Linked DNA regions of Pokkaliibacter sp. MBI-7. The protein of the gene in region 2 binds, or shares a complex with, the protein of the main gene of each other region. Links are inferred from orthologs where the notes say so. Each region holds a gene or a part of one and is shown on either strand. Other genes may lie near its edges. The genes, in order: tig and rpsG.

Region 1 (3,204 bases), on a different replicon or contig from region 2:
GCTGGTCACCGTGGTGGGCATCTTTCCCCTGATCTTGAATCTCTTCGCGGATTATGTCATTGCAAAGGTCGACGCACTCATCGCAGATATAGACTGAAGGTCCTGCAATAAGCTTACGAACCTCATGCTGACTCTTACCGCAGAAAGAGCAATAGAGCAACTTTCCATCGTCGCCTTTTTTGCGTGTATCGTCGGCCATTCGACTTCCCCGTTAAACTTTCTTCTGCAGACAAGATGAGGCCGGTGTCAGCAATTTTCAACTCCGACCTTCACACAAACTGCCTCAGACACTGCGACGAGTCAGGACGGAGTCAATCAATCCATACTCAGCTGCAGTAGGTGCATCCATAAAATTATCACGATCGGTATCACGGGCAATAGTTTCGATGTCCTTGCCACTGTGATGAGCCAAGATACGGTTCAATTTCTCACGCATCGTTAATATTTCGCGTGTATGAATCTCTATATCAGTAGCCTGCCCCTGGTAGCCACCCAAAGGCTGGTGAATCATGACACGAGCATGAGGTAACGCATAACGCTTACCCGCTGCACCACCTGCAAGGAGCAACGCCCCCATACTTGCAGCCTGCCCAATACACAGCGTACTCACGTCAGGTTTGATGAACTGCATGGTATCGTAAATGGCCATACCCGCAGTAACCACCCCACCAGGGGAGTTGATATAGAGATGGATATCTTTATCGGGATTCTCTGATTCAAGGAACAACAGTTGAGCCACAACTAAGTTGGCCATGTGATCTTCAACCGGGCCAACCAGAAAGATTACGCGCTCTTTCAGCAGTCGCGAATATATATCATATGCGCGCTCACCTCTTGCACTCTGCTCCACAACCATCGGCACCAAAGATGACGAAGGAGCTACCCCCTGACCAGCTGCTTGAGCAAGGAACGGATTCATATTGCCAGCTTCTCCCTACTGAATCTCTAGATAGAAAAAAAACGATAGCCATTACAAACATTGTTGTAACAACTATCGTTTTTTAAGTACAGCCAATACTAATTAAAAGTCTTAGGCATCAGCATTTTTGCTAGCAGCAGGCTTGATGGCCTCTTCGTAGCTAACGCTTACCTCATTGACCTTAGCTGCAGCAAGCAAGGTTTCGACAGCGACGTCTTCAACAATAACTGCTTCGATCTGACGACGTTGCTGCTTGTCATTAAGGAAGTAGGCTTTAACTTCTTCTGGCTGCTGATATGCAGCAGACATTTCCTCAACAAATGCACCAACACGCGCTTCATCAGCTTTGATTTCGTTTACACGAATCACTTCAGCCAACAGCAAACCGTTACGCACGCGCTGTTCAGCCTGATCTTTGAACAACTCGGCAGGCAGCATATTGAGATCAAACTTCTCAACATCACCACCAAACTGCTGCACTGCCTGACGACGCAAAGTATCAACCTCATCACTGATCAGGGCAGCTGGGATAGCGATGGGATTCAAACGGCAAAGGGCATCAAGAACCATAGTTTTGGTTTTGTTACGCAGAGCGTTCTTCAACTCGCGTTCCATGTTCTTGCGAATTTCAGCACGGAAGCCTTCTTCGGACTGCTCTTCAACACCAAACTTACTGAAAAACTCAGCACTAAGTTCGGGCAGAACCGGCTCAGCGACAGCAGTCACTTTCACCTTGAATATAGCAGGCTTACCCTTCAGGTTTTCTGCATGATACTCTTCAGGGAAGGCCACGCTTAACTCAACGTCATCACCAGCCTTCGCACCCAGCAAGCCAGTCTCAAAGCCAGGAATCATGGTATTTGAACCAAGAACCAGCTCGTAACCTTCAGCTTTGCCACCATCAAAGGCTTCACCATCAACAAAGCCTTCAAAGTCCATAGTCACGCGATCACCATCCTGGGATGCACGCTCTACATTATTCCAAGATGCCTGCTGCTTGCGCAGAGTTTCAATCATGGTGTCAACGTCAGCATCTGCAACTTCAGCGCTCTGCTTCTCGATTTCAGCTGCAGAGAAATCAGCCAGTGCGATTTCTGGAAAGACTTCAAAGGTAGCTACAAACTCGAAATCCTGACCTTCAATGTCAGATTTCGGTTCGATAGATGGCGTGCCTGCGGGATTCAGTTTTTCCTGAGTTACTGCCTCATAAAAACTGGTACGAATAATATCACTCAGAACATCCTGACGAATGCCTTTGCCATAACGCTGCTTGACAATTTTCGATGGGACCTTGCCCTTACGAAAACCATCAATTCGTACGTTTTTGGCTGCATCTTTCAGCTGTTTTTCAACATCAGCTTCGATACGGGCAGCTGGGATAGTAATAGTCAGGCGACGTTCCAGAGTAGAAGTCGCTTCAATTGAAACTTGCATTAATCTGCCTCACACAACTTAGCGCCAACTAAATTTTCGCTATGGCTTGTGCGCCAAGAGCAATTCTTTAACTGCCTATAATTTTCCAGCGAGCAACCAAAGACTGAATTTTGGCGGCAAACGCTAACAAAACGAAGCGCACATTCTCAATAAAGGCCAGCGCAGAGTCAAGCGCTCAATGAAACCCAAAAACAAAAAATGTTTTTAAATCAGGGAATTGGGGTGGATGATGGGGCTTGAACCCACGACCGCCGGAATCACAATCCGGAGCTCTGCCAACTGAGCTACATCCACCATAGACATCTGAAAGAATTCAGAAATAGAAGAGATATGGGGTGGACGATGGGGCTTGAACCCACGACCGCCGGAATCACAATCCGGAGCTCTGCCAACTGAGCTACGCCCACCATATCAAATAGAAAAAACACAAGATTAAGAATTGGGGTGGACGATGGGGCTTGAACCCACGACCGCCGGAATCACAATCCGGAGCTCTGCCAACTGAGCTACGCCCACCACTATACCTTAACTGGCGCGCCTGGCAGGACTCGAACCTGCAACCCTCGGCTTAGAAGGCCGATGCTCTATCCGATTGAGCTACAAGCGCGCTACCAGAGGTTTCTTTTCAATGAAAAATCACCGAAACAGCACCCCGCCAAACGAGGCCGAATAATATCACCATTCCGATTAACGTCAAGCTTTTTAATAACTTAGACCAACATCAACAAACAACCACCAGACATAAAGCTATATAACACCTTACCCTGAAAAACAAAGCCCCCTCCCATTACAACCATCTGCACTCAAGAGCCGCATCAATTGATAAAACCCGGTTTGGCTCTCCCGGCAAA
Region 2 (3,277 bases):
GGCATGAACTCGATAACAACGTGACCATACTGACCGCGACCACCGGACTGACGCACAAACTTGTGGTTTGCGTTGACCGCTGAGCGGATTTTCTCACGGTAAGCTACCTGTGGCTTACCGATGTTCGCTTCAACTTTGAACTCGCGACGCATACGGTCAACGATAATGTCCAGGTGAAGCTCACCCATACCAGAGATGATGGTCTGACCAGACTCTTCGTCAGTTTCCACACGGAATGACGGATCTTCCTGAGCCAGCTTGCCTAGGGCAACACCCATCTTCTCCTGGTCTGCCTTGGACTTTGGCTCCACGGCTACGGAAATAACAGGCTCGGGGAACTCCATACGCTCAAGAACGATGACGTTATTGAGGTCGCAAAGAGTATCTCCGGTAGTTACATCTTTCATGCCGATCAGGGCACCGATGTCACCAGCCAGTACTTCTTTGATTTCTTCACGGGTGTTAGCGTGCATCTGAACCATACGGCCGATGCGCTCTTTCTTCAGCTTGACCGAGTTGATTACCTGATCACCGGAGTTGATGTGACCTGAGTAAACACGGACAAATGTCAGAGTACCAACGAAGGGGTCGGTCGCAATTTTGAACGCCAGTGCAGAGAAAGGAGCATTGTCGTCAGCTTCACGGGTAGCCTTGGTCTCGCCATCTTCCAGAGTACCTTCCACTGGAGGAATGTCGATCGGAGAAGGCAGATACTCGACCACGCAATCCAGCATTGCCTGAACACCTTTGTTCTTGAATGCAGAACCACAGATGGTCAGAACAATTTCGTTGCTCAGAGTACGAGCACGCAGACCGGCCTTGATTTCCTCAATGGTCAGTTCGCCTTCTTCCAGGTACTTGTTCATCAGCTCTTCGGTGGCTTCAGCGGCAGCTTCGACCATGTGCTCACGCAGCTCTTCAGCTTTGTCTTGCAGCTCAGCAGGAATATCTTCCAGCTCGTAAGTCATGCCCTGATCGGCCTCATTCCACATGATAGCTTTCATGCGAAGCAGGTCGACGACACCTTTGAAGCTGTCTTCAGCACCGATTGGGATCTGGATAGGTACTGGAGTAGTACCCAGACGAGCTTTCATCTGCGCAACAACGTTGTAGAAGTTTGCACCAGCACGGTCCATCTTGTTGACGAACACCATACGGGGAACTTCGTACTTGTTAGCCTGACGCCATACAGTTTCAGTCTGAGGCTGAACACCAGAAGATGCACACAGTACAACTACAGCACCATCCAATACACGCAGAGAACGTTCTACTTCGATAGTGAAGTCAACGTGTCCGGGGGTATCGATGATGTTGATACGGTGTTCATCGAACTGCTGGTTCATGCCCTTCCAGAAACAGGTGGTAGCAGCAGAAGTGATGGTGATACCACGCTCCTGTTCCTGCTCCATCCAGTCCATGGTCGCAGCGCCATCATGTACCTCACCGATCTTGTGAGAGACACCTGTGTAGAACAGAACGCGTTCGGTAGTCGTGGTTTTACCCGCGTCCACGTGGGCGCAGATACCGATGTTACGGTAACGCTTAATGGGGGTTTTACGTGCCACGGCTCAGTCCTCTGCTGATTAGAAGCGGTAGTGAGAGAAGGCTTTGTTGGCTTCTGCCATACGGTGCACGTCTTCACGCTTCTTAACCGCTGCACCTTTACCATCAGCAGCATCTAAGATTTCGTTGGCAAGACGCATGGCCATAGACTTGTCGCTGCGGTTACGGGCAGCATCTACCAACCAACGCATGGCCAGGGCCGCACGACGATTAGGACGCACTTCAACCGGAACCTGATAGGTAGCACCACCTACGCGGCGTGATTTAACCTCAACCAGAGGCTGGATCGATTCAAGGGCTTTGGTGAAGGTTTCCAAAGCATCGTTACCGGTACGCTCACCGATACGATTCAGAGCGCCGTAAACAATACGCTCTGCTACAGATTTCTTACCACTGATCATCAAGTGGTTGATAAATTTGGCCAATGTCAGGCTTCCGAACTTGGGATCCGGCAGCGCTTCACGTTTAGCCGCTACGCGTCTTCTTGGCATGATAAGTCCTTCTTCAGGGGAGCTCAGGACCAACTTTGGCCTGACCTTACTCTTATCCAGTAATCACCCTTTGCAACAAGGCAAAGGAATATAAAGATGTTCTGTTACAGTCCCGTGGCAGAGAGTGCCACTACCGTGCTAAGCAATTAAGACTTAGGACGCTTGGTACCGTACTTGGAACGACCCTGTTTACGGTTGTTAACACCAGAAGTATCCAGTGCACCGCGAACAGTGTGGTAACGCACACCTGGCAAGTCTTTTACACGACCGCCACGGATCAGTACTACCGAGTGCTCCTGCAGGTTGTGGCCTTCACCACCGATGTAGGAAGTCACTTCGAAGCCGTTGGTCAAACGAACACGGCACACCTTACGCAGAGCCGAGTTAGGCTTCTTCGGGGTGGTGGTATAAACGCGGGTACATACACCACGGCGTTGCGGGCAGCCCTGCAGAGCAGGAACGTCGCTTTTGTCCACAACGCGCTTACGGGGTTTACGCACCAGTTGGTTAATAGTTGCCATTCAGCAAACTCCAAGTTTGGCGTCATTCGTCTGTAATTTATGTTACAGACACTCAATAAAATGACAGGCAAAAGCCTGTCATCGAGGGGGCGAAATTTTAATCACCCTTAGTCAAAAGGTCAAGATACGCACAATAAAGGGCGCACCCTGACCTTCAACTTTTTCTGGCTCAGGACTCAAGCTGATGCTGTTTCAGCGCTTCGCTCAGAGCCTGACTAATTTCTTCTGCGGTTGGGCCCTGGCTGGCCGCTGGAGCCATTTGAGCTTTAGCACGCTTACGCTTGCGCTCATTGTGATAGGCCAGACCAGTACCGGCAGGAATCAAACGACCTACTACCACGTTCTCCTTCAGACCACGCAGATGATCACTCTTACCAGTGACAGCTGCTTCGGTCAGTACTCGTGTAGTCTCCTGGAAGGAGGCTGCAGAGATGAACGATTCGGTAGCCAGGGACGCCTTGGTGATACCCAGCAGAACACGCTCGTACTTAGCAGGGAAACGCCCTTCAGTGGCGGCCTTTTCATTAGCCTCCAGCATCTGGGTGTACTCCACCTGATCACCTTTGATCAGATTGGTATCACCCGCATCAGTGATATCTACCTTACGCAGCATCTGACGAACGATAACTTCGATGTGCTTGTCGTTGATCACAACGCCTTGCAGTCGGTAAACGTCCTGAATTTCATTGACGATGTATTTCG

What was found.
Region 1: the proteins of rpsG (region 2) and tig are in contact, whole or in part, in a crystal structure (PDB 3GTY), measured with the Thermotoga maritima proteins. The link is inferred for Pokkaliibacter sp. MBI-7 from one-to-one orthologs. Residues at the interface, in WP_004081843.1 of Thermotoga maritima: Lys34, Lys52, Lys55, Glu59, Arg62, Gln63, Glu66, Asn67, Lys69, Val71, Arg95, Ala109, Lys110, Lys111, Gly112, Arg113, Pro114, Glu117, Glu121, Ile124, Ala125, Tyr127, Asn128, Asn129, Thr130, Gly131, Lys135, Asp139, Arg142, Met143; in WP_004081061.1 of Thermotoga maritima: Glu122, Val124, Val129, Leu130, Tyr133, Glu188, Gly259, Ile262, Tyr263, Glu266, Ser270, Glu273, Gln274, Glu277, Arg308, Gln311, Ile312, Ser315, Tyr316, Glu325, Arg329, Arg336, Leu363, Phe366, Trp367, Arg373, Leu377, Arg381, Leu384, Glu387.

The regions. Positions count from the first base shown.
Region 1 is NZ_JARVTG010000002.1:217,957-221,160, reverse strand. What follows is about bases 193-3,077. They hold tig (trigger factor), read right to left. Parts: upstream 2,354-3,077; coding sequence 1,031-2,353; downstream 193-1,030. Other genes in these bases: clpP (ATP-dependent Clp endopeptidase proteolytic subunit ClpP), read right to left, coding at 284-919; clpX (ATP-dependent Clp protease ATP-binding subunit ClpX), read right to left, coding at 193-199. In the rest of the region: more of clpX, read right to left, coding at 1-192. UniProt on the Bacillus subtilis protein: Involved in protein export. Acts as a chaperone by maintaining the newly synthesized protein in an open conformation. Functions as a peptidyl-prolyl cis-trans isomerase.
Region 2 is NZ_JARVTG010000001.1:3,380,564-3,383,840, reverse strand. The notes cover bases 320-3,277. They hold rpsG (30S ribosomal protein S7), read right to left. Parts: upstream 2,055-3,277; coding sequence 1,584-2,054; downstream 320-1,583. Other genes in these bases: rpoC (DNA-directed RNA polymerase subunit beta'), read right to left, coding at 2,745-3,277; rpsL (30S ribosomal protein S12), read right to left, coding at 2,201-2,575; fusA (elongation factor G), read right to left, coding at 320-1,565. Also shown: more of fusA, read right to left, coding at 1-319.